3 regions of the Fructilactobacillus sanfranciscensis genome follow, and region 2 is predicted to be linked to each of the others. Evidence: predicted binding sites of a transcription regulator. Region 2 holds the regulator's gene; each other region holds the start of a gene.
What was found. The regulator CtsR, encoded in region 2, represses protease genes until heat stress. The targets are predictions, from matches to a motif close to TTGGTCAAAAAAGGTCAAANA.

Region 1 (8,190 bases), 610 kb from region 2:
TTTTGATTCTGAAAATAAATCGCTAGCGCCACCAGTAAATGATGACATAGCATCGTTATTTTTTGATGGTTGCATCAAAACAGCGCCAATAATCAATACGCTAACAATCCATAATAATATCATTAAGAAGTCAGTCAACGAAAATTCCTCCTACCCAAGTAAAAAGGGTCTATTAACTCATATAATCATTATATCACAGGTTTAAATATAATGCTAATTAGCATTATTAGGCACAAAAAAGAACCCCTAGCAAAGCTAGAAGTTCTTTTTAAAGGGTATTACTATTTGTTCATAATGTTTTCACGTGCTTGACGTGATAAGTTATAGAATGAGTGAATACCTTTGTATTCGGCAACTGAGCCTAATTGATCTTCGATTCTCATTAATTGGTTGTACTTAGCAATTCTTTCACCACGACTCATTGAACCAGTCTTGATTTGACCTGCATTAAGTGCAACAACTAAGTCAGCAATTGTAGTATCTTCAGTTTCACCTGAACGATGTGAGATAACTGCAGTGTAACCTGCTTCTTTAGCCATGTTAACAGCGTTAACAGTTTCAGTTAAAGTACCAATTTGGTTAAGTTTGATAAGGATTGAGTTTGCAACATCCATTTCGATTCCCTTTTCAAGGTAATCAGTGTTTGTAACAAATAAATCATCACCAACGATTTGTACTTTTTTACCAAGTTTTTCAGTAGCAACTTTCCAGTCTTCCCATTCGTTTTCATCCAAAGGATCTTCGATTGAAATGATTGGGTATTTGTCAACGATGCTTTCAAGTAAGTCAACAAATTCTGAAGCAGTGTATGAACGACCATCACCAACTAAGTTGTATTTCTTAGTTTTTGGATCGTAGAATTCTGATGAAGCACAGTCAAAGGCAATTGCAACGTCTTTACCTGGCTTGTAACCAGCACGTTTGATAGCTTCAATAAGAATTTCAAATGGTTCTTCGTTGTTCTTCAAATCAGGTGCAAATCCACCTTCATCACCAACAGCAGTTGAGTAACCTTTTTCGTTTAAAATGGCTTTCAATGCGTGGAAAGTTTCAGAACCCATACGAACGGCTTCTCTAAGTGTTGGAGCACCAACAGGCATAATCATGAATTCTTGGAAATCAACCTTGTTGTTAGCGTGCTTACCACCATTGATAACGTTCATCATTGGAGTAGGTAATACGTGAGCATCAAAACCGCCTAAGTAGTTGTACAAAGGAGTTCCAAGTTCATCAGCAGCAGCTCTAGCAGCAGCAATTGAAACAGCTAAGATAGCGTTAGCACCTAATTTAGCTTTGTTAGGAGTACCATCAAGTTTAATCATAGCTTGGTCAATTCCTAATTGATCAGTAACATCGTATCCAATAACTTCTTTGGCAATCTTATCGTTAACGTTAGCAACGGCTTTTTCAACACCTTTACCACCGAAACGGTCTTTGTTACCATCACGTAATTCAACGGCTTCGTGTTCACCAGTTGAGGCACCTGAAGGAACGATTCCACGTCCCATTGCACCATCTTCGGTGTAAACTTCAGCTTCAACAGTTGGGTTACCACGTGAGTCTAAGACTTCGCGTGCATATACATCAGAAATAAGTGACATAATAAATCTCCTTGGTAGTTTAATTAACTATATTTAATTTACAATTAAATTCTACATTTTTAAAATGAACAATGCAATCATTTAATCAACTATTAAGCATTTTAAAATTTGCAAGCTTAACAAACTCGGAAGCACTAAGGCTTGCTTTACCTGCTAGAACCCCATCAATATCATTTTCTTTCATCAAAGATTTGATATTTTTTTCAGTGACACTACCACCATAAAGTACCCGAATTTGATCAGCAACTTCATCAGAATAGATATCAGCGAGTGTTTGACGAATTAAATAGCAGCCTTCTTCTGCTTCGGCAGTTGAAGCACTGTGACCCGTTCCAATTGCCCAGCTGGGTTCATAAGCAATAATAATCTTAACGGCATCTTCTTCAGAAACTCCTTGAACAGCTGCTGTAACTTGACTAACCACCCAGGAAAAATGATCGCCGTTATCAACTCTTCCCATTGTTTCATCGCAACAAATAATTGGAATCATCCGATTGTTTAAAACAGCATGGACTTTTTTGTTAATAATGTCATTAGTCTCATTAAAGTAGCGTCGTCGCTCAGAATGACCAACGATTACATAACCAACACCCATTTCAGAAAGTGCTAATGGACTGACTTCACCAGTATATGCTCCACTATTTTTATAAAAACAGTTTTCAGCAGTGATTTTCAAAGGACTCTCAGCATTATGTTTAATCATCGATTCTAAAAAGAGAGGTGACGCAGCAATTGCCGTTTCCACTTCGCTTGCAACTGGTAATTTATCTTTAATTTCTTCGACAAACTCAACCGCTTCATTAAGTGATAAGTTCATCTTCCAATTTCCACCAATAAAAGGAATTCGCATTTTAAAACCTCCTCTCGCTTCTCTATTTTAATTCTAGCCGAATTTATCTTTAATAACTAGTAAACATTCTAATTAAAAAGATAAATAAAATTAGGCGACCTATTTACTGACAGACTATCAGTAACAAATCGCCTAATGATTAAAGCATTTAATTTAAATTAATCTTTGTTAGAAACACATGCAATCCCAGGTAAAGTTTTACCTTCAAGGTATTCAAGTGAAGCTCCACCACCAGTTGAAATGTGGGTAAGCTTGTCAGCTACACCTAATTCTTTAACAGCAGCAGTTGAATCACCACCACCAACGATTGTAGTAGCATCTTTTAAAGTACCTAAGAAACGACCAATTGCTAAAGTACCTTCAGCAAATTTAGGCATTTCGAAGACACCCATTGGTCCATTCCAAACAACAGTTTTAGCATCTGCAAGGACACCTTCGAAAAGTTTGATTGATTTAGGTCCAATATCAAGAGCCATGTAACCGTCAGGAATTGCTCCATCAACGATTTTAGCATCAGCATCATTTGAGAATTTATCAGCAACTACAGAGTCAACTGGTAAAACAATCTTGTTTCCGCCCTTTTCAAGGATTTGTTTAGCAACATCAATCTTATCTTTTTCAACAAGTGAGTTACCAATTGAAATTCCTTTAGCAGCGTAGAAAGTGTAAGTCATTCCACCACCGATAATAATCTTATCAGCTTTATCTAATAAATGATCAATAACACCAATCTTATCAGAAACTTTTGCACCACCTAAAATGGCAACAAATGGGTGTTTTGGATTGTCAACAGCATTACCAAGGAATTTGATTTCTTTTTCAAGCAAGAAACCGGCTGCAACTGGTTTGCCAGCTTTTTCCATGGCAGTTGCAATTCCAACGTTAGAAGCGTGACTTCTGTGAGCAGTACCGAAAGCATCGTTCACAAATACGTCACCTAATGAAGCCCAGTATTCACCTAATTTAGGATCATTTCCAGATTCACGTTTAACGTTTTCACCGTTAACAACATCTTGGTAACGAGTGTTTTCAGCTAACAAGATTTGACCATCTTGCATTTTATCGATGGCTTCTTCTAATTGAGGACCTTCGTTAACTGGTACAAAGATAACTGGTTTTTTGATTAATTTTGAAAGCTTTTCTGCAACGGGACGAAGTGACAAACCAGGTTTGTCATCTTCTGATTTAATCCGACCTAAGTGAGAAAGTAAAATTGCTTTTCCACCATGGTTAATTACCCATTCAATTGAAGGTAATGCAGCAACGATACGGTTATCGTCACCTACAACACCATCTTTAACGGGAACATTAAAATCAACCCGCATAAGGACATCTTTACCTTTAAGGTCTAAATCATCAATGATTAATTTACTCATTATGCAATTCCTCCAATATTAATTGATAAAACAAAAGACGCAGGAGGTTTAACCTCCTCCGCCCTTTTCAAACTACAATTTAATGATTAAAGAGTAGCAAAGTGTTGTAAAGTACGAATCATGTTACAAGTGAATCCCCATTCGTTATCGTACCAAGCAACAGTCTTAACTAATTGAAGATCACCGTTTTCAGTGATTTCAGTTTGACTTGGGTCAAATACTGAACCGTGTGAGTCTCCGATAACATCAGTTGAAACCATGAAGTCGTTAGCGTAACCAAAGGCATCGTTTTCGTGTTTCTTCATAGCTGCGTTGATTTCATCAACAGTAACTTTCTTGTCGAGAACTGAAACTAATTCAGTTAATGAACCGTCAATAACGGCAACACGTTGTGCATGACCTTTTAAGATACCATCAAGTTCTGGAACAACAAGACCAATAGCCTTAGCAGCACCTGAACTGTGAGGAATAGTGTTAACAGCAGCAGCACGGTTGTTAGCAAATTTAGCGCTACGAGGTCCATCTTGAATTGCTTGAGTAGCAGTGTAAGCGTGAACAGTAGTCATAGTACCAACTTTAAGGCCAAATTCTTTGTTAAGCCAGTTAGCCATAGGTGCTAAACAACTAGTAGTACATGAACCAGCAGATACAATTGTGTCACTTGCGTTAAGAGTATCAAGGTTAACACCAGGAACAACAGTCTTAATATCACCAGCTGGAGCTGAGATCAAGACACGTTTTGCGCCAGCATCCAAGTGAGCTTGTGATTTTTCTTTTGAAGTGTAGAAACCAGTACATTCAAGTACAAAGTCAACACCATCGTTTTTAACCCAAGGAATGTTCTTTGCATCACGTTCTGCGTAAACAGGGATACGTTTACCGTCAACAATGATTGCATCTTCAGTTGATTCAACTTTACCAGGAAATTTACCGTGAACTGAATCATATTTCAATAAGTAAGCTAACATTGAAGGTGTAGTTAAATCGTTAATTGCTGCAACTTCAATATCTTTTGAATCCAATTCGTGGATACGTCTAAATGCTAGACGACCAATTCTTCCGAAACCATTAAGACCAATTTTTACAGTCATAATATGCTTCCTCCTTTAGGAATGTTTTATTTTAAATACATGTCATATCTTACCACTTTTACCTAAAAATGTCAGCGATTTCATTGCAGACTCCTAGATTCAGCGGCAAGCATAGCGATAACGTAGTAATCTTACCTACGGCCTTAGTATAGCAAATCAAAAATTTAATGAAAAGCAATTACATTTTTGATAATAACTTGAATAATTAAAGGTTTTACTTTAGAATAATAGATGCAAGTTTTGCAACCCTAGTGTAATGGATAGCACGTAAGATTCCGGTTCTTGAGATGAGAGTTCGACTCCCTCGGGTTGCATTTTAGACCTTAATTTTTAAGGTCTTTTTATTTTGTCCCTCTATAGGTTCAAATAATTGACCTTGGTTGACCAATATTATAAGATAAAGCCATGAATTTAGTTATTCAATATTAATTTTATTATAGAAAGAAGAGGAAGTTATTATGCCTTTAGTTCCAACAGTTGTTGAAAACTCACCACAAGGTGAACGTGCATATGACATCTACTCACGGCTTTTAAAAGATCGCATTATTATGCTTTCTGGTGAAATCGAAGATAACATGGCCAATGCAATTATTGCCCAATTATTATTCCTAGATGCCCAAGATTCAGATAAAGATATTTACTTATACATTAATTCACCAGGTGGTGTGATTACATCTGGAATGGCAATTTACGATACCATGAACTTCATCAAATCTGATGTTCAAACTATCGTAATGGGAATGGCTGCTTCAATGGCGTCCGTTCTTGCTACTGCCGGTACCAAGGGTAAGAGATTTGCCCTCCCACATTCACAAATTATGATTCACCAACCTTCTGGTGGAGCACAAGGTCAACAAACTGAAATTGAAATTGCGGCTAAGGAAATCCTTAAAGCCCGTAAGATGATTAACAAGTTATTGGCTGATCACTCTGGTCAACCACTTGAAAAGATTGATCGTGATACTGAACGTGATAATTATCTATCAGCTCAACAAGCCGTTGATTACGGTTTGATTGATGGAATCATGACTAACAGTGCCGATAAAAAATAATTCATCGTATTTTAAAAGCAGCTAAGCTCTGATTAATTTCAGAACTTAGCTGCTTTTTTTTATGCATTTTCTCGTAATTGATCAGCTAAATCATTAATTTTATGAAGCCGATGATTAACTCCGGACTTAGAAATTGGTCCACCTGGAATTATTTCACCTAATTCTTTCAAACTAACTTCTTGATTATTCATCCGTGTAATCGCAACATCACGCAACTTTTTAGGTAAACTATCAAGCCCTAATTTTTCTTCAATAAATTTAATATTTTCAATTTGTTTCGTTGAGGCATTAGCAACTTTATTCATATTAGCGTTTTCACAGTTTACTAAACGATTAACTGAATTCCGCATATCGCGAACAATGCGAATATCTTCAAATTTCAACATTGAATTAGTGGCACCGATTAATTGTAAAAAGTCGGCAATCTTCTCTGCTTCCTTAATATAAACAATGTAGCCACTACGGCGGGCCGTTTCTTTGGCACCCAAGTTATATTTATTCATCATTTCAGCCATCATTTGATTATGATCATCGTAAAGAGAATAAATTTCTAAGTGGTAGCGAGATGTTTCCGGATTGTTAACAGATCCTCCCGCTAAAAAAGCCCCACGTAAATAAGAACGAACCTGCATATCATTTTTTAAGAGTTCAACTGGAACTCGTTCTAAAATCTTTTCTCCGTCAAAAATTCCTAAATCTTCCAATACATCCCGAACATTTTGATTCAAACGCACAATATAAAGATTATTTTTTTTGAGCTTCATTTTACGACGCACAATTACATTAGCTTCTACTTGATAAAATTTAAGCAATAAACTATAAACACGACGCGAAATTGCGGAATTTTCTGATTGAAACTCCAACGCTAATTTACCATTGGAAATTTTCAAAGTCCCATTCATTCTAATTAATGCCATTAATTCTGCTTTGGCATTCTCTCGATGAACTTCTAAATTCGTCAATTCTTTTTTTACTTCGCTAGCATATGACATTGAAGTGAACCCCTATTAATTAAATTTTGGTTGTCCCAAGAGTCGAATTAATTCATTTGTAACTAATTCACCATTATGAAAAGCACCATGATCACGTAATTCCAAAAAATCAGATGAAATCACACGACAGCCTAAAGCTTTCAAACCTCGATAATCAGGGATAACAGGTTCAGATTCATCACTCCACCGTTGTCGATCAATGTATTCACTTGGAACTGGTTGATTATTAACTAAAACTGTATCAACGAACTGATTTCCTAGTTGACAATCTAAAACCCGGACATGATCAGCATCGGTAAAGTTCGTGGTTTCGCCACGTTGTGTCATAATATTACAAATATAAACAACCTCAGCAGGCGTATCAATCACGGCTTTTCCAACGTTACTAACCATTAAATTGGGTAAGATACTCGTATATAGACTTCCGGGTCCTAACACAATTTGATCCGCATTCATAATCGCATCAATTACTGCCGGCACTGCTTCTGGCTTTTTATCTCCATTTGCAGATTCTACCCAAACTCGTTTAATCATCTTGTCGGCCTTAGTAATTTCAGACTCTCCCGTCAAAGTTGTGCCATCAGTAAATTCCGCGTGTAAAACCAAACTTTCATCACACACTGGATAAACGTGACCGTCGACTTTCATCATCCTAGTTAACATTTGAACCGCATCAAAAAAGCCGTCTTCCATCTCAGACAAGGCCGTAATGATTAAATTACCAATGGCGTGTCCAGACAAAAATTTATCAGTCGATTTAAACCGATATTGAAAAATGTCTAAATCAATTTGCGGTAAATTAGAAAGACTAACTAGCACATTTCGGATATCTCCAGGTGGTAACACATTAATATAATTACGTAAAATTCCAGATGATCCACCATCATCAGCTACAGTTACGATAGCAGTAATATCAACATCTCTTTTTTTTAAATTTTGCAAAATAACTGGTAACCCAGTTCCCCCACCAATTACGACCATTTTAGGTCGACTAATTTGTTTGGCTAATTTATTTACCATTAAATATTGGCCCCTTTATAACGACCGATTTCACGATGAGTAATGTTAACTCGGAATCCCAATTTTTTTAAAGCAAGTCCTAATCGTTCTGTCATCGCAATCGAGCGGTGTTGACCACCTGTACATCCGATTGCAATTGTTTCACTTGCCTTAGAAGTTCCCTTGATTTTGGGAAGTAAAAATTTCATTAAATCATAAACTTTAGCAA
Region 2 (8,190 bases):
GGTTCTTTAAGCTAAGTTTTTCGTTAGTTTTGTAACGACCAACGGGAGCCATATCATAACGTTGTGGATCAAAGAATCTAGTGGTTAAAAGATTACGTGAAGATTCAGCGGTTTTTGGTTCACCGGGACGCAAACGATCGTAAATATCTTTCAATGCTTCTTCAGTACGTGTGTCACTAGGATCTTTGTGAACATCTTTTTCGATGGTTAAATTAAGACTGTCATTAGTTCTACCTAAAATTTCAGCAATTTCATCATCGGAACCAAAACCTAAAGCACGAACCAATTCAGTAATTGGTAACTTTCTAGTTCTATCAATTCGGATGTATGATACATTTTTAGCATCAGTAGCGAATTCCATCCATGCACCACGGTTAGGAATAACTGTAGCACTAAACATTTCGCGACCATTTTTATCTAATTCTTTATGGTAGTATGCACCAGGAGAACGAACTAATTGAGATACAATTACACGTTCTGCTCCATTAATGATAAAAGTACCTTGATCAGTCATTAATGGTAAATCACCGAAGAATACGTCTTGTGTCTTGATTTCACCAGTTTCGTGGTTAGTCAATTTAAGCGTAACGTGAAGTGGAGCTGAGTGGTTAACTTCGTGAGCTCTGGCTTCAGCAACAGTGTATTTAGGTTCTAACAATTGGTAATCAACGAAGTCCAATGATAATTTACCTTGGAAATCATCAATTGGCATAATGTCTCTGAACATTTCACGAAGACCTTCGTCTAAAAACCAGTTGTATGAGTTAGTTTGAACCTCAATTAAGTTAGGTAGATCCAAAACCTTTTTGATTCTGGCATAACTTCTACGGGTTCTGTGTTTACCATACTTAACAACGTTTCCAGCCATTGCATCTTTTTTGTTTTTTCCTTTAACGTTTTCTGCCAAGTTGTTAACCCTCCTTAAATAATTCCTTCAAAAAGAAATGTTACAGTTTGATTACAATTTGCTAAAAAAGCTAATTTAAAGCAAAAAAAAGCCAAAAATAGAATAATCTATTTTTGGGTAACTATAATCGTTGTCCCGGACAATAGATCGCAACAACTCATTTCAATTCACTATATACTAATTCATTTTAACGCGATGTAAGCATTACGTCAACAAAAAACGCCATTTTTCAATGGCGTTTTTTCTATATAACTGGAGTTTTATGTGTAAGGGTAATTTTACCTTTTTGTGCTCCAATTGTGATTTTATCACCTGGTTTAAATTTACCAGCTAACAATGCATCACTTAAAGGATCTTCGATTTCACTTTGAAGTGCTCTTCTTAAAGGACGAGCTCCGTATTCTGGGTTGTAACCTTTTTTAGCAACCGCATCAATGGCTGCAGGAGTGATTTTTAAAATGTACCCTTGTTTTTCAACCCGATCTACTAAACGTTTGGTCATCAATTTAACAATTCGATGAAGTTCTGATTCGGTTAAACTATGGAAAATAACTGTTTCATCAACTCGGTTTAAGAATTCAGGACGGAAGAATTGCTTCATCTTTTCTTGAATTACTCGTTTAACTTCAGCATCGTTGTTTTCTGAACGGTTGGCATCAAAACCAACTGTTTTTTGTTCACGTAACGCTGTGGCACCTAAATTAGATGTCATAATGATAATTGTATTTTTAAAGTCAACTTTACGACCTTTAGAATCAGTTAGAAATCCGTCATCAAGAACTTGTAAGAGCAAGTTAAAGACATCTGGATGTGCTTTTTCCACTTCATCAAGCAAAACAACGGAGTAAGGATGTTTTCTAACTTTTTCAGTTAGTTGACCTCCTTCTTCATAACCAACATATCCTGGAGCAGATCCAACTAAACGACTAGTAGAATATTTTTCCATGTACTCACTCATATCGACTCTAATTACATCGTCTTCTGAGCCAAACATTTCTTCTGCTAAATCCTTAGCTAATTCCGTTTTTCCCACACCAGTAGGTCCAAGGAAAATAAATGAGCCAATTGGACGATTAGGATCTTTCAATCCACTTCGAGCTCTTCTTACTGCTTTAGCAACTGCAGTAACCGCCTCATCTTGCCCAATCACCCGTTTATGCAATACATTTTCCAAGTTAACCAATCGATCTGCATCCGTTTTCTTAAGGTGCGTAACTGGAATGCCTGTCCATTCAGCAACAATTTGCGCAACTGACTCTGAGTTTTCTTTGAGTTTATAGTTATGTTGCTTATTTTCATGTTCACGTTTCTTTTTGTCTTTTTCCATTAGAACAGCAACCGATTTTTCCAGTTGTTGTTCTTGACTACGAAAAGTTACAGCATCGTCAAAACGTTGTTCTTCAATGGCACGATCTTTATTCGACCTTGCTTCATCAAGTTCACGTTGTTGCTTAACTAATTCAGTAGAATCTCCCATTGCATCAATTCGAACTTTAGCAGCAGCTTCATCCATCAAGTCAATGGCTTTATCAGGTAAAAAGCGACCACTAATGTAACGACTTGATAAATCCACAGCTGCATTAATCGCATCATCGGTGATTTTCACATGATGATGTTCTTCGTATTTTGGTCGTAAACCAGCCAAAATTTTCTTTGCTTCATCGACACTAGGTTCTTCAATTTGTACCGTGGCAAAACGACGTTCTAAAGCAGCATCAGCTTCAATATGCTTTTGGTATTCATTTAAGGTCGTTGCCCCAATCATCTGAATTTCACCACGAGCTAAAGTTGGCTTTAAAATATTAGAAGCATCAATGGCACCTTCTGCTCCTCCAGCTCCAATTAAAGTATGCAATTCATCAACAAATAAAATAACGTGTCCGTTACTTTTAATTTCATTAATAATTTTTTTAAGTCGGTTTTCAAATTCCCCACGATATTTAGTCCCTGCAACTAGGCTTCCCATATCAAGGGCCATAACACGTTTATTGGTCATATCTTGAGGAACTTTCTTTTCCACAATTTTTTGAGCTAGTCCTTCTGCAATTGCTGTTTTACCAACCCCAGGCTCTCCGATTAGAACTGGATTATTTTTCGTCCGCCGACTTAAAATTTGAATTGCACGACGAACTTCTTGATCACGCCCAATAATTGGATCTAGTTGGCCATCTCGAGCTGCTTTGGTAAGATCTTTTGCAAATGAATCAAGCGTTGGTGTTTTTTCTTTATCATCATTCTTAGATTCAGTTGGTATTCCTTGATCAGGAACCCCCATTTTCCGAATCGTAATCTTACGAACATCTTCAGGAGAAATTCCTAAGCTGTTAAGAATTCTTGATGAAACGATTTCGTTTTCGCTAGTTAGCGCTAATAACAAATGTTCCGTTCCAACCCGTTTGCTGCCATATTGTTTAGCAATTTGACCAGCTAAATTTAAAATGTCACGCATCTTAGGAGAATATGGCAAATAAGTTGTTCCGTCGTTTTGTAAATTACCATAACCGGCAATTTGTTCAATTTCTTCTTTAACATCCTGTTCAGTAACAGAAAGTTGATTTAAGGTTTGGTAAGCGATTCCACTTTTTTCAATGGATAATGCCAATAATAAATGCTCAGTTCCAACCGATTGATGTTGAAAACCACGTGCTTGTTCTTGCGCAATCATAAGTGTTTTTTTTGCACTAGGTGTTAATGAGTCTTCCATTAAATAGCCTTCTTTCAGCTAGCACTCATATTTCAGCCGACATAATAAAGCTGATAATACGTTTGCCCGCACTTTTTCTTCTGTCTCATAATTAGACACATTGATTGCATCATGAGTAAGAATCGATGCAACCATATGTACTTCACGTTTATTTAATAGTCCGTTATTTAGTAAAGTTTTCAAAATATCTTCTTCATCTTTTTGACTAATCATGTCTCCAATTGAGTCAATCAAACGATCAAAAACATTCGAATCTTCCATTAAGTTTATTTTTTCAATTCTAATATAGCCACCGCCACCACGTTTACTTTGGACAACAAAACCGTCCTGAATGGTAAACCGAGTTTTAATGACATAGTTAATTTGAGAAGGAACTACATCAAAGTGTTCCGCAATATCTGAGCGACGAATTTCTACCTCTTCATCGCGTTCGGCTAACAATTTTTTTAAATATTCTCCAATAGTATCTGACATACTATGACTTGCCATATTATCATCTCATCTCTGACTAATGTTGACTTTAATTATATAAACATCGATCCCAAATGACAAGCAAATTCACTTATTAAAACAAAAAAAGTACTGATGAAATTAATCATCAGTACTTTTTTATTCGATCGGGAAGACAGGATTCGAACCTGCGACCCCCTGGTCCCAAACCAGGTGCTCTACCAAGCTGAGCCACTTCCCGAAAAAATGCACCTAGCAGGAGTCGAACCTGCAACCTTCTGATTCGTAGTCAGACACTCTATCCAATTGCGCTATAGGTGCATAATAAATGCCGAGGACCGGGATCGAACCGGTACGGTCATTACTGACCGCAGGATTTTAAGTCCTGTGCGTCTGCCAATTCCGCCACCCCGGCGAATTCCTATTAATATAGAAAAAAGCGGAAGACGGGATTCGAACCCGCGACCTCCAGCATGGCAAGCTGGCGTTCTACCACTGAACTACTTCCGCATAATGCCGACTAGAGGACTCGAACCTCCGACCTCATCATTACTAGTGACGCGCTCTAGCCAACTGAGCTAAGTCGGCAAAAATAATATGCGGGCAAAGGGATTCGAACCCCCACATCACGAAGATACTAGAACCTAAATCTAGCGCGTCTGCCAATTCCGCCATGCCCGCATGATATTATTTTTACTATATGAAACAAATGAGCCGTGGCAGGTTCGAACTGCCGACCCTCTGATTAAAAGTCAGATGCTCTACCGGCTGAGCTAACGGCTCAATGGAAGATACAGGGATCGAACCTGTGACCTCCTGCTTGTAAGGCAGATGCTCTCCCAGCTGAGCTAATCTTCCATTAAGAATAAATGTTGTCTACTGGATAAGTCAAAACTCGTTTTGACAACTATTAAATAATATCATCGAAATTGGAGGTCGTCAACCCTTTTTATTATCTTTTTTCATTTTTTATTTACCATTGCTTGTGCTTCCTATTATTAGGAAGTCGCTTCTAAAAAATGGTACAATAATATTGAAACATAATTAACTATAGGATTTTGAAAGGAAGATTATTATGGCTGAAAAACATCAAAAAGTTGTTTTAGTTGGTGACGGTGCCGTTGGTTCTTCATATGCATTCGCCATGGTTCAACAAGGTATTGCCGAAGAATTCGTAATCATCGATATTGATAAAAACAGAACTACTGGAGATGCTCTTGATCTTGAAGATGCTACTCCATTTACTTCACCAAAGAACATTTACTCTGGTGAATACTCAGATTGTAAAGATGCTGACCTAGTCGTTATCACTGCTGGTGCACCTCAAAAACCAGGTGAAACTCGTTTAGACTTAGTTAACAAAAACCTTAAAATCTTATCAACAATTGTTAAGCCAGTTGTTGACTCAGGATTCAACGGAATTTTCTTAGTTGCTGCTAACCCAGTTGATATTTTAACTTATGCAACTCAAAAATTATCTGGTTTTCCTAAAGAAAAAGTTATTGGTTCAGGTACTTCACTTGATACTGGTCGTTTCCGTGTTGCAATTGCAAAACAATTCAACCTTGACCCAGCTAGTGTAGATGCTTACATTTTAGGTGAACACGGTGATTCAGAATTTGCCGACCTTGATGAAGCTACAATTGGTAATGTTCCATTACTTAAGTACGCTGCAGATCGTAACGTTACTAAAGATGATTTACTTAAACTTGAAGACGAAACTCGTAACAAAGCATACACAATCATCAACAAGAAAGGTGCTACTTTCTACGGTGTTGGTACTGCTTTAATGAGAATCTCTCGTGCCATCTTACGTAACGAAAACGCAGTACTCCCAGTTGGTGCCCCAATGAACGGTGAATATGGTTTAAACGATATTTACATTGGTACACCTGCTGTTGTTAATGCCAGTGGAATTGCAAATGTTATTGAAATCCCACTTAGTGATGAAGAAAAAGCTAAAATGGCTGCTTCAGCTAAGACATTACAAGAAACTGCACACAATGGTATGAAAGCTACTGGTTTAGAATAAAAATTACTTCTAAACTAAATAATAAAAAGAACGAATCTTTCGATTCGTTCTTTTTGTTTAGTCTAAATATTTTTGTAATCGATTTAAGGCTTCTTTTATGTTGTCTAAACTAGTTGCATAGCTTAAACGGACATATCCTTCTCCTCCAGCACCAAAACTTGATCCTGGAATCATTCCTACTTTTGCCTTTTCAGCTACTTCAATACAAAAGTCATAACTGTTCTGGTTTAAATCAGCAGGTATTTTGGCAAAAATATAAAATGCTCCTTCTGGGAGTTCATTTTTAAATCCTAATTTTTCTAAACCTTCATGTAAATAATCACGTCGTTTGATGTATTGCTTTACCATTGGCAAAGCATCATCTTGTCCGTTAGCAAACGCTTCTTCAGCAGCAACCTGAGCCGCTGTCATCACTGAAGTTGTGACTAATTCGTGCACTTTAGCAATTTGTTCAACTAGATTAGCTGGCCCTGCAAAAATTCCAATTCGCCAACCAGTCATCGCATGGGATTTTGATAATCCATTAAATAAGATCGTTTGATCAGGAATAAATCTAGCAATTGAGGTATGTTTTTGTCCATAAGTTAATTCTGAATAAATTTCGTCACTAACTACGATTAAATCAGTTTTTGCTAAAATTTCTGCAATCATTTGAATTTCACTTGCTGAATATGTGCGACCCGTGGGATTAGAAGGAAAATTTAAAATAATCATTTTAGCATTCGGATGTTCAGCAATTGCCTTTTGCAAACGCTCTGGTGTTAATAAAAAATCATCCGGTTGGGTATTAATTTGAATTAGCTTCCCGCCATTTAAATCAATTAACGAATAGTAAACAGAAAAAGTCGGTGTCGGTACCAACACTTCGTCGCCTTCTTCAATGAAAGTTGCCAAAGTATCATACATCGCTTCCGTAACCCCATTAGTAATTACCAATTGGGTTTCTGGATCATAATCGACATCATATTTGTTTTTTAAGAAATCGGCTGCAGCTTTTCGGGTTTCAATTCTTCCCCAAGTAGCAGTATAATGACTTTCATCATCATCGATTGCAGCAATTGCAGCTTGTTTAACGTGCTTTGGAGTAGCAAAATCAGGTTCACCTAGTGTAAGCTTAACTAAATCAGGAATTTTACTGATTTTTTCGCTAAATCCATAGATATTTGAAAGCTGGGTTCTTAAAACATCTGGTTTAATTTTATCTTTTAAATTTTTATGCATTATTTATCTTTTCTCCATTTAAAATAGCATTATAATATTATCTTAGTGCCAGATTGTGAACAAATGTGTATAAAATAAAGACAATTTAAAAATAAAAGGAGCTTTTTATGAAAATTAATCAATTTGCCCAATCACATCCAGATTTATCTACTATAAAGAAAGAGCTACAATTGGTTGGTTTTAAAACAGAACAAACTGATGCAAAAAAACTCTTTTATGAACTACTCAAACAAATCCAAATCAATCCCACTAGTTCATCCAATTTTCAGGAAAAACTAAACCAACTTTTAGCAACTAATCAGGAAAGATTAGGCGACTTTTTTTCAACTGAAACACCTCTTTCAGCTGAAGTATTTTATTTAGTTGCTTTACAACTTTTAGGTTTTCAACCAACCGTTGATTTCAAGATTGATCAACCACTTGAATCTGTTATCAAATTAAATTTATTTCATCATGAAACTATTGATGCAACCAATCAATTAATTGAAGCCTGGTACGACTTATTGAACACCCATGGTAAAAATGACCTAACTTTACTTGATAGTATCGCTGCGAAGGGTTATTTCACAAAATCTGAGTTTGTGCCTAATCAACCACTCTTTTTTAATGGTAAAGCTCAAGCTACCTTTTTAGCTAAAGATTTTAAATATGAAACTGTTTATGTACAAACTGATTTTGATTCTGACTTTGATGGCAAAAATGATCTTCTAAAAGTTGAAATTACACGTCCCAAAACTGACGTTAAAGTTCCCGTTGCATATACAGCCTCTCCTTATGACCAGGGGGTTAATGATACTTTAGGCGAACAATTAACGCACAATGTTAACCAAGACTTAACCGAAAAAGTAGCTGGTGAAATAAAACTCACTGAACCAC
Region 3 (8,190 bases), 110 kb from region 2:
TGTTTGATATACTTTAACATCCTTTAAGTTAGCAAAAAAATCTTTAAATTCAACTTTACGAAAAATAAAAAATGATATATTTAAATCTCTGTTAATAATTGAACTAGTTAAAACGTGTGTAAGTACGGTTTCTAGCCCACCACGACCTGCTACAGTACCAATTACTGATATATTTGGATTATTATTTTTCATCATTAATATACTCAATTTTGGGATTAAAAAACAATCCAGCCCAAACTCCTTTACAAATAACGGCAATTTTATTAAATTTATTTCTACTATTTGAAAATAAAATTTTAAAGCTTAATGAAATTCGATTAATCACAAATTTTAAAACCTGCTTAAAGCCTTGTTTTTTAGCCATATAAAGCTGATTACGATTATCGTAATAATAGCGTTGAATCCGATCACCTTTTTCTGAAAGAATATCAACGCCATTGTTGGCTCCAGTTTTATGAGTTACCACGCTACCGGAAACAAAATAAGCTGAAAAATATTTAGAAATTCTGCGAGAATATTCCATATCATCGCCCCAAATGAAGAATTCTTTAATTGGTAATCCTACTTTATGTAGCGCTGCCTTACTAATTAGCATTGACACGAATGAGCCTGATTTTAGTCCCACTAAACCATCTTGAACTTTATCATTCCAAACGGTGGAAACTACGGGAACGTTCATCTTAACTGGACTACCATTGTTCCAAACAACATCACTAGATAAAAACCCTACGTTTTCAATTTCATTATCGGCTTTCAATAACTCTGCTAATGCAGTTTCACTCGGATAAGTATCATCATCCATTAACCAATAAAAATCATAATCATGTTTTTGATAGGCAAACTTCATGCCCACATTAAATCCACCTGCTCCACCGATATTTTCGGTAAGATTCTCGAAGAATAAATTGGGATGGTCTTTTGTCATAGTTGCTAAATATGCTTCGGTACCATCTGTACTATGATTATTAATCACGAAAACCCCATCAACAGGAGTGGTTTGCTGAAAAATAGTTTCTAAAGCACCCTTTAAGAGCTCTAACCGATTATAGGTTACCATAACTAATGCTACTGACTTTTCGTTCATTGCTTATCTCCTATTACCTATGATTGTCTTTAAATCATTAATAAAACGATTATCATAATTTTTGTTAAACATAAAATCAACTGATTGACTAATTGCCACTCGATCAAAACTAATCTCATGATTAATGATTAACGTTAACTCTTCATTCAACTTTTTATAATCATTGACAGGATATAAAAACCCATTTTCCCCTGAACTAATTAAATCATTTGGACCAGTAGGACAATCTGAAGAGACGCAGGGAATTCCGTAACTAAGAGCTTCCGCCAAAACCATTGGTAACCCTTCGTAGTCAGAATTTAATAACAAGGCATTCGCCGTTTTAATTTGTTGCCAGGGATCAGAAACCCACCCCTTAAAAGTAATCCGTTTACTTAAATTAGGTTGGTTATCTACAAATTCTTCAGCTAACTGTAAATCGTCACCAGAACCATAAATATCAAGAACCCAGCTTCCATCTAATTTGACTAAACTACGCAATAACCCACCCAAATTCTTTTGTCCACTCATTTGAATGCGTGCAATGTAAATAAAACGACAAACCTGTTGATCAGCTGAAATCACTTTTTGTTTAGGTTGAATGGGATTATAAATCACATCAATTTTGTCTGCCGGAATACCATTTTCAATTAATTCCTGTTTGATTCCAGATGAGATGGCAAAATAATTATCAGCTAATTTAATTTTATTAAAATCAATTTCAACACTATTTTTGTTTTTTGCTAAAACATCTTTATCTAAAGCATAATGATTCCAAAATATAATTTTGTATTTTTTGTGGAACAATTTTTTTAAATAATATGTAACTGGTAACATTTTTTGATCGGTTACTAGCAATGCATCTCCGTTAAAAATGATAAGATATGCAATCATTTTTAACAAACGAAGATACTTACTCTTAATCTCAGTACTATAAACTTTGTTATACCCACAATTTTTTAAAAATGCTTGGTGTTTGACTGGACTAAAGATAAATAGTTCTAAATCGAACTGTTTAATGATGGTTTGGCAATTTCCAAGATAAGTTAAAACACTTTCAGTTCCACCTTTACCACTCAAACCATTTCCAATGACTGCAATTTTATTTTTCATAATCTATAACCTCATAATAAAAAACATTTCAAGTGTACTCTTTTGTTACACTTAAAATGTTTTATTTTTTTGTGAATAAACCTTTATATATTTTTCTGGAAAAATATATGCAAAAACAATTGCAGCAGAATATTTAATTGAAAGATTTTTTATTGCATCATTTAAATTAATTCTATTTATAATTTCTTTTTGTTTTTCCTTATTCCAAAGCGGATTATTTAATATGCTTCTATGAATATAGAATAAGTAGGTTCTAGCTTTGAAAGCATTAAAATAGCTCTTCAAACTGCTGTTATCACAAATAATATCATAAACCTTCTCAATGTAACTTTCACATTTTATTAACAGTGATGGATCATAAGAGTTAGTTGTTGATCCTATATGTTTATTCAAAATATATCCTGGATTAGAAATATAATTAATATCATCAAAATCAATATTCAATAAGTATTTCAAAATAAATAAACTATCTTCAAAATAATTTTCATTAATCATCATAATATTATTTTTTTTAATAATATCTAATCTAAATATTTTATTCCAAAGGCCAACATCCATTTCCTTATTTTTAGTTAAATAATTACCAATAAGTTGATTGTTATTATTACTTTTTTCCAAAATGGAATTTTTTTCAATTTCAACTTTACCATTTGAAAAATCTTTTTGGATTCCAGAAATAACCAATTTTTTATTTTTAATTGATTTCATCATAATATCAATATAGCCTTCACTATACTGATCATCTGCATCTGCAAACATTAAATATTCACCATTTGCATACTCAATTCCAAGATTTCTAGCTTCCGCTTGAAATTTATGACGCTGAAAAAAAAGATATATATTATCATAATTTTTAGCATAATTTTTAACTATATCAATAGTATTATCGAAAGAACCATCATCAATAATCAAAACTTCAAAGTTGTATTTAGTTTTCTGATTTACAATTGAATCCAGTGCTTTTTCAATTGTTTTTTCGGAGTTATAGCTTGGTATAACTACGCTAACATCTACATTTCGCATGTAATTCAATCTCCTAATTTATAAAGCTAATCAAACTTCAATTTTAAATTTATCAATAACCTTACCGATAATCAACACAAACGGTGAATATGAAATATACATCATTTGCGGGTCACCAGTACTATGTAAAGCAATTAATACAAAAATAAATAAAACATACCACTTCTTATTTTTGTATTCTTTAAACATCTGAATTGTTAATAGACCCACAATTATAACGATAAAGATAATCCCAAAAGTAATCAAGTATTGCATATAAGAATTATCTAAATAAAAATAACTTCCCTTTAAATTATGGGTAGGATTAAGTACATTATAAACGACTTTTGTTCCAAAGGGTTGGATTCCATACCTTTCTATTCCAATATGAGAATATAAAACTCGGTTGGACATTAACCGATTGATTTTATCTAATACAAAACCATCTGTCCCTAAATAAGACAAAATCAACGAAACAATTAGAAAAAATGAGAATGCTGCAATTGAAACCACTCCAAAAATTTTACCACAAAAAAAATCAATTAAATTGTCTTTGTACTTAGAATTTAATAATCCAGCCACTAAAACAATTAGTAGTACTAATAAAAATGGGTTCCGAGTGTCAGTTTGTACATAAAGAAAAATATCAAGCACAGTAATTATCCCAATTGCCTTCCAAGACACCATTCCTTTCCTTAAAAAGAAATACGACAAGGTTAAATAAAATAATAATTGAGATGGTAAAGTCACCCAGTTAAACCCTAATCCCTGTCTCCAGATTACAACTCCATTAGGTCCAATTCCTCTGGGAGACTGCATGGTTGGAATTAATCTAAAGTATCCCATTGTTAACGTAAAAATTGTTAAAGGAGCCGTTACGTAGAAAAACACTTTTACAATTTTAGTAAATTCAATATCACTAAGCATTAATAATATCAAAAAAAACCAAAGGGGAAAGGCAATCGTTGATTCATGCCTAACAACTATTCCAAGAACAATTAAACTTCCATAAATCAAATATGATTGACTAGGTTTTCGCATTAGCACACTAATTAAACAACCAATTATTAAAAATAAAGTTGAAAGATCCGGTATCATCCCGAAAAATACTTTATTAGTGGGAATCCAATAAGCATATACCAAAGTGGCAAACATCATTATTAGGTATACACCAAAAAAAGTTAACGAAATATTGGACCTGATTTTTTTTTCATTTGGAAAGATTAATTTTAATTTTGTTAGCATTAAGCTACTCCCACTCACTTTCATAATTTTAACTATTTAATCCATAAATATAACTATATTTATATGGATTAGATTTAGTTTTTACTACTTCACCATTTACATCATAATCATTTATTTGTTTAACTTGTTTTTCAGTTTTTTTATCCTCACTAAACTTAGAATGATTTTTATACTTGAAAATGTATTGATGATTTTGAATCTTAACGTAATCTCCTACATCAATTTTATTCAATTGATTTTTAAAAATATGCGTTCCATCATATTTTTTCATATTTGGAGTTCCAAGCATTACATGAGATTCATTAGGAGTGATTTTGATTACATTACCACTACTTTTTTTACCATTAGGCAAAATTATCATCGTACCTTTACGATGATTGACTTTGAGAACTTTACCTTTAGCGATTACGCGAGTTTCCTTATCATTAATAACAGTATTAGGATCATCAATTCCATCAGAAAAGTATCTTCCAATGAATAAAATTACAATAAGCATTCCAAAAATAAATAAACTAATTTTTTGACATGTTTTAATCTTCTTTAATTTTGATTCAGAAAGTTTAGGGTTATCATGAGAAGCTTGTGCAAAAAAGTAAACGACAATGGCAGTTGCCAGAATAACCGCTACAAGAATAGCAAATATTGCAGAATTCAAAAGATTTCCAATTTTAAACAGAAAGTATTGTAAATTAGTATATTCCAAAATTTGTTCACACTCCTATCCCTAGTTGTTGACCGCAATGTCACCAGTCTCAGCTTCTGGTAGTCCTAAATTGTTTCTGATTTGATTAGTAGTGTTTTGTAATTCTGATTCTGGTGTTACTTGCATAACTGAATCATTAATTTCTTTACCAGTTTGTCCTTGGATGTATGAATTATCCATGTTATCACGAGCTCCAAGATATCCTTTAGTGATTGAAGTTAAATCACCAAAAGTCATATCAGTTTGAGTTGATTTAGATAGCGAATTAATAAATCCAGGATTCAATAGAGCTTCAACGGAACCACTATCTTTAGCAACTGCTTCAAGTACTTGGCGTTGACGTTTTTGACGACCATAATCATTTTCAGGATCATCGTATCTCATTCGAGTATAAGCAAGAGCTTTTTTACCGTTCATATGAGTAGTAACTCCCTTAGTGAAGTGATAACCTTCATAATCAAAAGTTAAAAGTGGTTTGATGTTAACGCCACCAATTTGATTAATAATTTGTTCCAATCCATGCATGTTAAGAACAGCATAGAAATCAATTGGAATGTTCAACATTTTTTGCACAGTCTCAATTGAAGTTTTGGAACTACCGTAAGCATAAGCGGAATTAATTTTGTTAACCCCTTCATCAGCAAATCCAGGAATGTTAACGGCTGTGTCACGAGGAATACTAGTAATTAGTGTTTTCTTAGTTTTTGGATTGATTGTAATTACCATCATTGAATCAGTTCTTCCCTTATAGTCACGTCCCAATTCACCAGTATCAGTTCCCATCAATAGAATTGAGATTGGTTTCTTCTGGCTCAATAACTTAGAAGTATTACGTTCCTTAGTTATTCCAGAATCTTTATAAGCACTATCAACAGCACCTTTAATTGAGGCAAACTTATAAGCTCCAAATCCTAATAAAATTAAAATAAGCACTGCAATCACTGATAAAATAATATTTCTTTTTTTATGATTCTTGGGTTTATTTTCAAATTGACTTCTTTGAATACGACTCTCTTCCATAGTTTGGGCTCCTCTTTAAAACGATAATTAGACAATTTTTATAAAACTGTAATTAGACAATATTTACATTTTAACAAACAATAGCGTAATTTTAAATATTTTTTCTATTGTATCGCTTTTAAATTAAATTTAGATCTGATTAATTAAATCTTAATTTTTGACCATTTTTGACTAAAATTGAGCAAATAACTAACCTTCATTACTCAGCCGTTTTATAATATAAGTACGAAGTTGAAAACAACTTTATCTAATCAGGGTGCTAATTATAGGTGCCCTAATATAACTTGGAAGAAGGATTATACAATGGCAAACAACGGTTTTGGAAACGACCCATTTGGCGGAAGCGGAATGGATGACATTTTCAATAGTTTATTTAACAACATGGGAAATGACGCAAATGCTCGTTACTCTGTTAATGGACACGTACTAACTCCTGAACAAGTCGCAGAAATGCGTAGAACAGGTCAAATTCCTGGTCAAATTGGTAGTCATAACGGTGCTACCCCTACTCAAGCAAAACAACAACAAAAGGCAGAAAGTTACCTTGATAAAATTGGCCGTAACTTAACTGATGAAGCTAAACAAGGTTTTCTTGATCCAGTTATTGGTCGTGATAAAGAAATTCAAGAAACGGCTGAAATTTTAAGTCGTCGAATTAAAAATAACCCAATCTTAGTTGGTGATGCCGGTGTTGGTAAAACTGCTATCGTTGAAGGTTTAGCTCAAAAAATTGTTAAGGGAGATGTTCCTGCAACAATTAAAGACAAACAAGTTATTTCAATCGATCTTTCTTCATTAGAAGCCGGTACTCAATACCGTGGTGCTTACGAAGAAAACATCCAAAAATTAGTTAAAGAAGTTAAAGAACGTAAGAACGTTATCTTATTCTTTGATGAAATTCACCAAATCGTTGGAGCAGGTGCTTCAGGTGACGAAACTGGTGGTAAAGGTTTATCAGATATCTTGAAGCCAGCTCTTTCACGTGGTGAAATATCTGTAATTGGTGCTACTACTCAAGACGAATACCGTAACACAATTATGAAAGATGCTGCTTTAGCACGTCGTTTCAATGATGTTGTAGTTAACGCTCCTAGCAAAGACACTACTTTTGAAATCTTAAAAGGAATTCGTAAATCATACGAAGATCATCATCAAGTTAAATTACCAGATGATGTTTTGAAAGCTGCAATTGAATACTCAGAACAATACATTCCTCAAAGATCATTACCTGATAAAGCAATTGATCTTATCGATATGACGGCTGCTCATTTAGCTGCTAAGAACCCTGTTACTGACAAGGTTAGTCTTGAAAAAGAACTTAAAGCTGCTAAAGACCAAAAAGCTGCACACGCTAAAGCTGAAAAATTCGAAGAAGCTGCTAAAGATAAAGCTAAGATTGCTGAAATCGAAAAGAAACTTAAGAGTGAAACTGATGACACTGAAACACCAGTTGCTAAACCTTCTGATATTGCAGATTCAGTAGAACGTTTAACTGGAATTCCAGTATCACAAATGAGTACTGACGATATGGAACGTTTGAAGAGTATGGACAGTCGTTTGAAATCACACATCATCGGTCAAGATGAAGCTGTTGACGCTGTAGTTGATGCCATTCGTCGTAACCGTGCTGGTTTTGATGACGGTAACCGGCCAATCGGTTCATTCTTATTCGTTGGACCTACTGGTGTTGGTAAAACTGAATTAGTTAAACAATTAGCAAAAGACATGTTTAACGATGAAGATTCAATTATCCGTCTTGATATGTCAGAATACCAAGATGAAACTGCTGTCTCAAAGATGATTGGTGCTACTGCTGGTTACGTTGGTTACAACGATAACGGTAATACCCTTACTGAACGTGTAAGAAGAAATCCTTACTCAATCGTCTTACTTGATGAAATTGAAAAAGCTAACCCACAAGTTATTACCCTATTACTTCAAGTAATGGATGACGGTCGTTTAACTGATGGTCAAGGTAACGTGGTTAACTTTAAGAACACAGTTATCATTGCAACTTCAAATGCCGGATTCAGTAGTGATGCAA

Region 1: clpP (ATP-dependent Clp endopeptidase proteolytic subunit ClpP) is a predicted target of CtsR. The motif match lies at 5,286-5,306, and genes of this name have one in related genera.
Region 3: PY770_RS06595 (ATP-dependent Clp protease ATP-binding subunit) is a predicted target of CtsR. The motif match lies at 6,301-6,321, and genes of this name have one in related genera.

Annotation. Positions count from the first base shown of each region.
Region 1 covers NZ_CP118925.1:531,555-539,744, reverse strand. Annotated here, with positions in the region: gene secG (preprotein translocase subunit SecG) at 1-123, opposite strand, end outside; gene eno (phosphopyruvate hydratase) at 282-1,601, opposite strand; gene tpiA (triose-phosphate isomerase) at 1,687-2,451, opposite strand; gene PY770_RS02715 (phosphoglycerate kinase) at 2,610-3,827, opposite strand; gene gap (type I glyceraldehyde-3-phosphate dehydrogenase) at 3,914-4,918, opposite strand; tRNA gene PY770_RS02705 (tRNA-Arg) at 5,161-5,232, shown strand; gene clpP (ATP-dependent Clp endopeptidase proteolytic subunit ClpP) at 5,377-5,970, shown strand; gene whiA (DNA-binding protein WhiA) at 6,030-6,962, opposite strand; gene PY770_RS02690 (gluconeogenesis factor YvcK family protein) at 6,978-7,982, opposite strand; gene rapZ (RNase adapter RapZ) at 7,982-8,190, opposite strand, start outside.
Region 2 covers NZ_CP118925.1:1,141,954-1,150,143, forward strand. Annotated here, with positions in the region: gene rpoB (DNA-directed RNA polymerase subunit beta) at 1-868, opposite strand, end outside; gene PY770_RS05955 (ATP-dependent Clp protease ATP-binding subunit) at 1,152-3,611, opposite strand; gene PY770_RS05960 (CtsR family transcriptional regulator) at 3,630-4,100, opposite strand; tRNA gene PY770_RS05965 (tRNA-Pro) at 4,229-4,302, opposite strand; tRNA gene PY770_RS05970 (tRNA-Arg) at 4,309-4,382, opposite strand; tRNA gene PY770_RS05975 (tRNA-Leu) at 4,391-4,476, opposite strand; tRNA gene PY770_RS05980 (tRNA-Gly) at 4,500-4,571, opposite strand; tRNA gene PY770_RS05985 (tRNA-Thr) at 4,576-4,649, opposite strand; tRNA gene PY770_RS05990 (tRNA-Leu) at 4,660-4,742, opposite strand; tRNA gene PY770_RS05995 (tRNA-Lys) at 4,772-4,844, opposite strand; tRNA gene PY770_RS06000 (tRNA-Val) at 4,847-4,919, opposite strand; gene PY770_RS06005 (L-lactate dehydrogenase) at 5,131-6,093, shown strand; gene PY770_RS06010 (aminotransferase class I/II-fold pyridoxal phosphate-dependent enzyme) at 6,151-7,314, opposite strand; gene PY770_RS06015 (Xaa-Pro dipeptidyl-peptidase) at 7,422-8,190, shown strand, end outside.
Region 3 covers NZ_CP118925.1:1,254,343-1,262,532, forward strand. Annotated here, with positions in the region: gene PY770_RS06560 (glycosyltransferase) at 1-195, opposite strand, end outside; gene PY770_RS06565 (glycosyltransferase family 2 protein) at 182-1,084, opposite strand; gene PY770_RS06570 (glycosyltransferase) at 1,088-2,176, opposite strand; gene PY770_RS06575 (glycosyltransferase family 2 protein) at 2,228-3,199, opposite strand; gene PY770_RS06580 (hypothetical protein) at 3,230-4,219, opposite strand; gene PY770_RS06585 (accessory gene regulator B family protein) at 4,452-5,126, opposite strand; gene PY770_RS06590 (LCP family glycopolymer transferase) at 5,148-6,146, opposite strand; gene PY770_RS06595 (ATP-dependent Clp protease ATP-binding subunit) at 6,450-8,190, shown strand, end outside.